3 regions of the Oceanobacillus sp. AG genome follow, and region 3 is predicted to be linked to each of the others. Evidence: riboswitches for the same ligand, from Rfam matches in the RefSeq annotation. Region 3 holds a riboswitch; each other region holds the start of a gene.
The links. A riboswitch is a leader RNA that binds a small molecule or an ion and turns the genes downstream of it on or off. The one in region 3 is predicted to bind thiamine pyrophosphate.
Positions count from the first base shown of each region.

Region 1: it holds a riboswitch for thiamine pyrophosphate, as region 3 does, so the genes downstream of both, GN217_RS14300 (acetylornithine deacetylase) here and GN217_RS12700 (YkoF family thiamine/hydroxymethylpyrimidine-binding protein) in region 3, are expected to answer to the same signal.
Region 2: it holds a riboswitch for thiamine pyrophosphate, as region 3 does, so the genes downstream of both, thiW (energy coupling factor transporter S component ThiW) here and GN217_RS12700 (YkoF family thiamine/hydroxymethylpyrimidine-binding protein) in region 3, are expected to answer to the same signal.

Region 1 is NZ_WOWT01000027.1:45,331-47,604, reverse strand. It holds gene GN217_RS14300 (acetylornithine deacetylase) at 1-1,099, opposite strand, end outside; TPP riboswitch at 1,235-1,337, opposite strand; gene GN217_RS14295 (CynX/NimT family MFS transporter) at 2,029-2,274, shown strand, end outside.
Region 2 is NZ_WOWT01000015.1:75,604-77,877, reverse strand. It holds gene GN217_RS09745 (Ger(x)C family spore germination protein) at 1-317, shown strand, start outside; TPP riboswitch at 660-765, shown strand; gene thiW (energy coupling factor transporter S component ThiW) at 852-1,337, shown strand; gene thiD (bifunctional hydroxymethylpyrimidine kinase/phosphomethylpyrimidine kinase) at 1,368-2,192, shown strand; gene thiE (thiamine phosphate synthase) at 2,195-2,274, shown strand, end outside.
Region 3 is NZ_WOWT01000023.1:2,374-4,647, reverse strand. It holds gene norA (multidrug efflux MFS transporter NorA) at 1-675, shown strand, start outside; TPP riboswitch at 737-838, shown strand; gene GN217_RS12700 (YkoF family thiamine/hydroxymethylpyrimidine-binding protein) at 918-1,502, shown strand; gene GN217_RS12695 (ECF transporter S component) at 1,520-2,125, shown strand; gene GN217_RS12690 (ABC transporter ATP-binding protein) at 2,106-2,274, shown strand, end outside.

The sequences.
Region 1 (2,274 bases), on a different contig from region 3:
GGGAAACATCGATGACCACCTTACTATCGTGTACCATTTCATGAGACGCGGCTAGCGCATGAACCGCAGTATAATTCTTATCGACTTCTAATGATGGGAAGATTTCCCCGCGTTCTTCAATCATCGAAGTTCCACCCCATTCAAAAGTAGGCGGATGATGGCACAACCAAGGATCTGCTTTGGCAATGCGAAGAATATAGTCTTCTATTTCTTTACTCACTTGTTCATGCGTCTCATTCGGATAATAATGCACCGTGATCCATAAACGACACTCATCAGCAATAAATGCCGCATGGCGTCCCCCTTCAATTACAGCAGGATTAATCGTATTCGTTCCCGCCGGATATCCTTCATACTGTTTCGTTACAGCCCAATAGCGCTCCAGCTCTTGTAAGCCTTCTATAACTTTCATCATCTTTTCAATTGCACTCGCTTCAGGCAGACCACCGCCAGCATGTATCATGTTCCTTCTCATCGCATCATGAAACGTACGCGGATTTTTTACCGTAATCCACCCAGTTATTACACCGCCTTGACCTTGGATATGTAAATCACTCGTATCTACTACAAGCGCAAAGTCTGCATTATACCCTCGCTCGCAACATTGCAACGTACCCGCCTCACCAACTTCTTCACCTATAACAGATTGGAAAATCAGATCTCCTGGCAATTCGATATCCGCTTCATTCAATAGTTTCGTTGCGAATAATGCACTAGCAAGCCCGCCCTTCATATCAGCGGCTCCTCGACCAATAATCCGATCTTCTTCGATAATCGGCTCGAATGGATTCGTTTTCCACACTTCATCTTCACGAGCCTCAGCTACATCAATATGACCATTGATGATGAGACTATTATGTGTAGTAGATTTTATTCCCTTTTTCACACCAACAACATTCGGGTCATTTGGATACACGTCCCACATGTCGATTTCAAAGCCCATTCGATGTAAATAATCAGCGATAAAATTCTGTGCATCTTTCGTATTCCGAGCAGGAGGCGCAGATGTATTATATTCAATGAGCTTTGATAATAAATCAATTAATTCCATTTTTCTTGCGTCGACTTGCTTTAATAAGTGTTCAACCGTTATATCCATTAGATAACTCCCTCTCTAATTTATTTTAATAGACAACTAGTCATTCACCTCCCTAAACAAAAAAACCACTCCTAGAAAATAGAAGTGGTTAGAATAAGACACAAATTAGTTACATGAAAAAACATGTTCTTCAATCTGTTCTATTCACCGCTTCCTTACGCTAGTTCAAACTAGATCAAGTTCAAGGGTTGAGGATTACCTCTCTCAGTTTTTCAGTAAAACACCCCTAGTGGTGATTAAATATGAGTTTTTCAGACATTAAGTTTAGTATGTCATATTGATTGTTAAACTGCAACCTCTGTTTGATGTACTCTCTTCTATTTTGATTTCTTATGATAAAACGAAATGTATGCAGGACTATTTAGCTCATTTTTTATCATAATTAATTATCATTAATTAAAAATAAAATTTCAGTTATACTAAAAAAAAGATTCGACGGTAAGTAAGAAAAACCCTCTAATACAGGCATATTCAAGTGTCTTATTAGGGGGTTTTATTTAGATTACATATATAGCGTCATCATGTTGAAATTACTCTTCAAAAAAAGAAAACAGCTTAAAGTGTATGTCAGCAACATTATATTTGCATCTATAAACAAACATGTCTATTTTAGTTATAAAAGTATCCCCTTGTCCGGTTTTTGGTTTTACTTAACTAGCATTGAGCTACCATAATGACTCGCGGGCAAACGATCAGATATGGTACCTCAAATTCAAAAACTAATGATGAAAGCGCTAATCGGAGCTACATTAGCAAATCTTCTGAACGGCGCCATTGTTGCAATGCTTATTTTCTAATAAATCTATACTTGAATACCAGAAAGAATATTATTTAGGATGTTTGCTTCAAGCGAATAACAATGATTGATGTATGTTTGTTTGAATGATATCCTATTTAATATTGGAATATAGATTGAAAGAAGGTCTTTCATGAAGAATACAGATCATGCTATCAATAAAGGTCCTTTTAATTTACAGAACCTTATTTTAACAATTGGAATTATATTCGTAGCTTTTAACTTACGGCCTGCTATTACGTCAATCGGTCCTTTAATTCGTTTAATCAGAGATGACGTTGATATTACGAATGGAACGGCAGGGTTATTGACAAGCTTACCCCTGATTACATTTGCCATTGTATCACCAATTGTTCCAAAGTTATCTAGAAAATTAACA
Region 2 (2,274 bases), on a different contig from region 3:
CTGATTCGTTAGCGTTTAAGGCAGATATCACAATGAAACTGGAATTATTAGAAACCTCAATCCCAATGGACATTAAATCAGAAGATACTTCTCGGAAATTCGAACGTGATATAGAGAAATACTTTGTAAGAGAATATGAAAACCTATTCGCGAAACTTCAAGAAGTAAACTCAGATGCATTGGGTCTTGGGAGAAAGTATATCACTTCAAGAAAAGGAAGTAAGACGACTAACAAGGAATGGATGGAAAAATATCAAGATGCCAAAATAGAATTTGATATCGATGTGACAATTGTCAACTTTGGGGCGATTGATTAATAAGTGGACAGCTAAACCTTCATGGTTTAGCTGTCCGTCTTTTTATTTAACCGCCTTAAAGAAGAAGGAGTCAACCTTTATTACTATGCTCAAATAAGGAATTCGCACGCTATGTCGGACAGTTTATGCTCGATTTAATGCGTGATAACACCAACTGAAATCATTCCCCGTTTTGCTAACCGAATCCGTGCAATCCATTTATAAGCTTACCGGGTTGGAGAAATTGAGGTGGACAAGTATCCTAGTGAAGCCATAGAGAAAACTGGTTCTTGTCTATACCTTTTTTCAAAACATGTGACATTTATGAAAACTTTTGCTATGCTAGATTCGAACTAAATAATATGAAACTACTAGGGGTGCCCTAACTGGGCTGAGAGGAAAGTGTGTTTCCGACTCTTATCGACCTGATCTGGTTAATGCCAGCGTAGGGAAGTAGTGAGATTGTTCTCATAACTATTTTCTTGTGAAGCCAGGTCTAATCATGACCTGGCTTTTTAATTGGTTGATTTTACCCCTTAAGATTGGAGGTCAAGTATGAATAAAACCCGTCTCATCACGACGATGGCCGTCTTTATCGCAATTGGAACAATCAGCGCACAATTAATCTGGTTTCCTGCCGGTGTAGCCCGCGCTTATCCAGTACAGCATGCGATTAATGTCGTAGCCGCTGTCACCTTGGGACCCGGTCCGGCAGTCATTATTGCTTTCATGATCAGTCTATTACGCAATATGCTCGGACTAGGAACCTTATTAGCCTTCCCAGGTGCAATGGTCGGCGCTTTTCTTGCAGGGTTCCTGTATAAGCAAACCAAGAAGCAATCGCTCGCCGCATTAGGTGAAGGGATTGGCAGTGGGGTTATTGGTGCATTATTTGCAGTGCCATTTGCTTATGTATTTATGGGGACATCGGCCGGTGCATTTGTTTTCATCCCCCCATTCCTTGTAAGCAGTATATCTGGAGCAATTCTTGGACTGCTCGTTGTATCTAAAGTTTACACCAAGGGCTTAATAAAAAATTAAAATGAGTAAGTTGATGAAGGAGAATGTTCAATGAAGAATGTTGCATGTGCTCTAACGATAGCGGGTACGGACCCGAGCGGCGGTGCTGGAATTCACGCCGATCTGAAAACGTTTCAGGAATTGAAAACTTATGGGATGTCGGTTATCACCTCCATCGTGTCCCAAAACACGACAGGTGTTCAAGCTGTTTCCCACGTCTCTCTAGAAATGATCGAACAGCAACTAGACTCGATTATTTCTGATATGCCTATCCATGCATTTAAAACAGGGATGATTGCCAATCAGGATATGATGAAAATGATTTATAATAAAATTAAGCATTTGGATGCACCTTATGTTATGGACCCGGTCATGGTTGCCACAAGCGGTGACACATTGATTGAACGCGATTCCCGTAATTATTTGCGGAAGAATTTGCTCCCTCTTACAACAATTGTAACTCCAAATATTCCAGAAACAGAATATCTAATAGATGAAAAAGTTGAAACCGATGAGGACATGAAGCAGGCTGCCGAAATGCTTGTGAAAAATTTTGGCGCGAAAGCTGCACTAGTTAAAGGCGGTCACCGCGAAGGCGATGCGGTTGATTTCCTTTATGATGGTTCAAGGATCCATAGCTTTTCGGCTCCCCGAATAAATACAAATAATACACATGGTACAGGTTGTACGTATGCAGCAGCGATAACTGCTAATCTAAGCCAAGGCCTCCCTCTTAACATTGCGGTTAAACAGGCAAAACATTATGTAACGCTCGCGATCAAGTATTCTTTGGACTTAGGAGCTGGTAGCGGACCGACAAATCATTGGGCACCGCGTATCCATACAAATAATTTAACGACAACTGAGGTGGAGTAACGATGTCATCATTTAATCCATTAAGCTTAAGGAAATATTTCATTATGGGAAGTCAAAATGTTAAAGGTAATCCCGTTGCTGT
Region 3 (2,274 bases):
GCGTGTGGTTTAATTGTTGCTTTCGTTTCGATTTTATCCTTAAAAGAGCCGAAGTCGAAAACAGACGATATGGCTGATATGACCGAAGAACTCGGCAAAAGTGGCTTGAGGAAAGTGTTTATGCCGATGTTTTTCATCGCTTTTATTGTTATTTTAATTTCAACATTCGGTCTTGCCGCGTTTGATTCTTTCTTCAGCCTTTATACTGATCATAAGCACGGATTCACTCCTTCTGACATTGCGATTGCCATTACAGGTGGTGCGATTATCGGAGCGATTTTCCAGGTTGTATTGTTCGATTGGTTAACAAAGTTGATCGGAGAAATCAATATTATTCGCTGGTCGCTCGCCATTTCTGCTATGCTGGTCTTTGCCATGACACTCGCTAATTCTTATTGGCAAGTAATGGCGGTAACCTTCACGGTATTTATTGGGTTTGACCTGATTCGTCCAGCTGTTACCAACTATTTATCAAAAATCGCCGGGAATGAGCAAGGTTTTGTTGGCGGCATGAACTCATTCTTCACGTCCCTTGCTAATGTATTTGGTCCAGTAGTTGGTGGGGTTTTATTTGATATAGATATCAATTATCCGTTTGTTTTCAGCTCGATCGTTATTGTCGTCTGTCTCCTTATCACTATATTTTGGAAGAAACCGGATATTAAAATTGATTAAATACTTTACAAAATACCGAAACATGTATACAATCTGGAATTAGAATAACTGCATATCAAAACATAAGCACTAGGGGAGCTGCGTCATGTGGCTGAGAGGATTAATCCGACCCTTACTACCCGATCTAGATAATACTAGCGTGGGGAAGTGCAGTTTACGAATATTATGTTGTTAAAATTAATGTGTAAACTGCATTCCCCTTAGGAATGCAGTTTTTTTATTATCAATAGGAGGAGATTGGAATGCGTAACAATTGTGGAACTAGTCGTATTGTAGGTTGTCAATTTAGTCTGCACCCGATGAGTGATAATTTTGTTGATATTATTCTATCAACATTAAGTGAGGTTGATACCTCCAAGGTTTGGAAGGAAACGGATGATGTCAGTACGTGTATCCGCGGAAAAATGATCCATGTTTTCGATGTTGCAAAAGCAATCTTCCTACATGCAGCGAATACTGGGGAGCATGTTGCTATGAATGGTACGTTCTCCATCGGCTGTCCTGGTGACACGGAAGCTGACGCGTATATGGATGAAACAGACATACCATTGAACGAAGAAAAAGCGAAAGCGATCCTCCAAATCGCCGGTTGTAAATTTTCCCTTTATCCAATGGGGCATGAAGATTACATGGATAAAATCTATGAACAAATCAATCTATCAAAGCATCGTAATGTCACGGTTACTTCTACACATTATGCAACAAGATTAGACGGAGACGTTCATGATATCTTCAATGCATTACATGAATCCTTTGAACTCGTCCAAGAAAAAGTCTCTCATGTCACCATGACATTTAGCCTTTCCGCCAACAGTCCTACAAAATAAACCTAGGGAGAAGTGAAATGACAAAGCATTGGAAATTAAAAGAAATTGTTCTCATGTCGATATTAGGTGTCGTCTTCGGGATCATTTACTTAGCATTCTTTCTTGTTGGTCAAGGTATTCGTAATATTCTTGCTCCATTTGGTCTCGCACCGTTTGGGTATGAAATTATTTTTGGCATTTGGTTCATTGTTTCCATCGTTGCAGCTTATATCATTCGGAAGCCGGGGGTTGCCTTTACAGCTGAACTTATCGCAGGAGTTACCGAAGTATTATTGGGAACTGCCGCGGGACCCGGACTTATTCTAGCAGCTGCAATTCAAGGCTTAGGAGCAGAGTTTGCCTTCGCAATAACAAAATGGAAGGATTATCGTTTACGCATTTTAATTCTTTCCGGTGTCTTTGCAGCCGTTTTCAGTTTCACTTGGAATTTATTTTCATCCGGAAATATCGCGTTAGCCCCTGCATTACTTATAGCGATGTTAGCTGTTCGCATCATCAGTGGTGCCCTTCTCGCGGGTGTCCTAGGGAAATGGTTGAGTGACAAATTAGCAAAAACTGGGGTCCTTCGCGGCTATGCCTTAGGAAAGGAGATACAGAAAAAACGTGAAAAAGACGCAGCCTAATCCATTACTTTATGTGGACAATTTCTCATTCGGCTATGAAAATTCGGATAAACCATTACTCAATGAACTGCACTTTTCCTTAAGAGATCATGAGACGACCCTCCTTATTGGAGCAAGCGGTTCAGGGAAAAGCAGTCTAGCTCTATGCC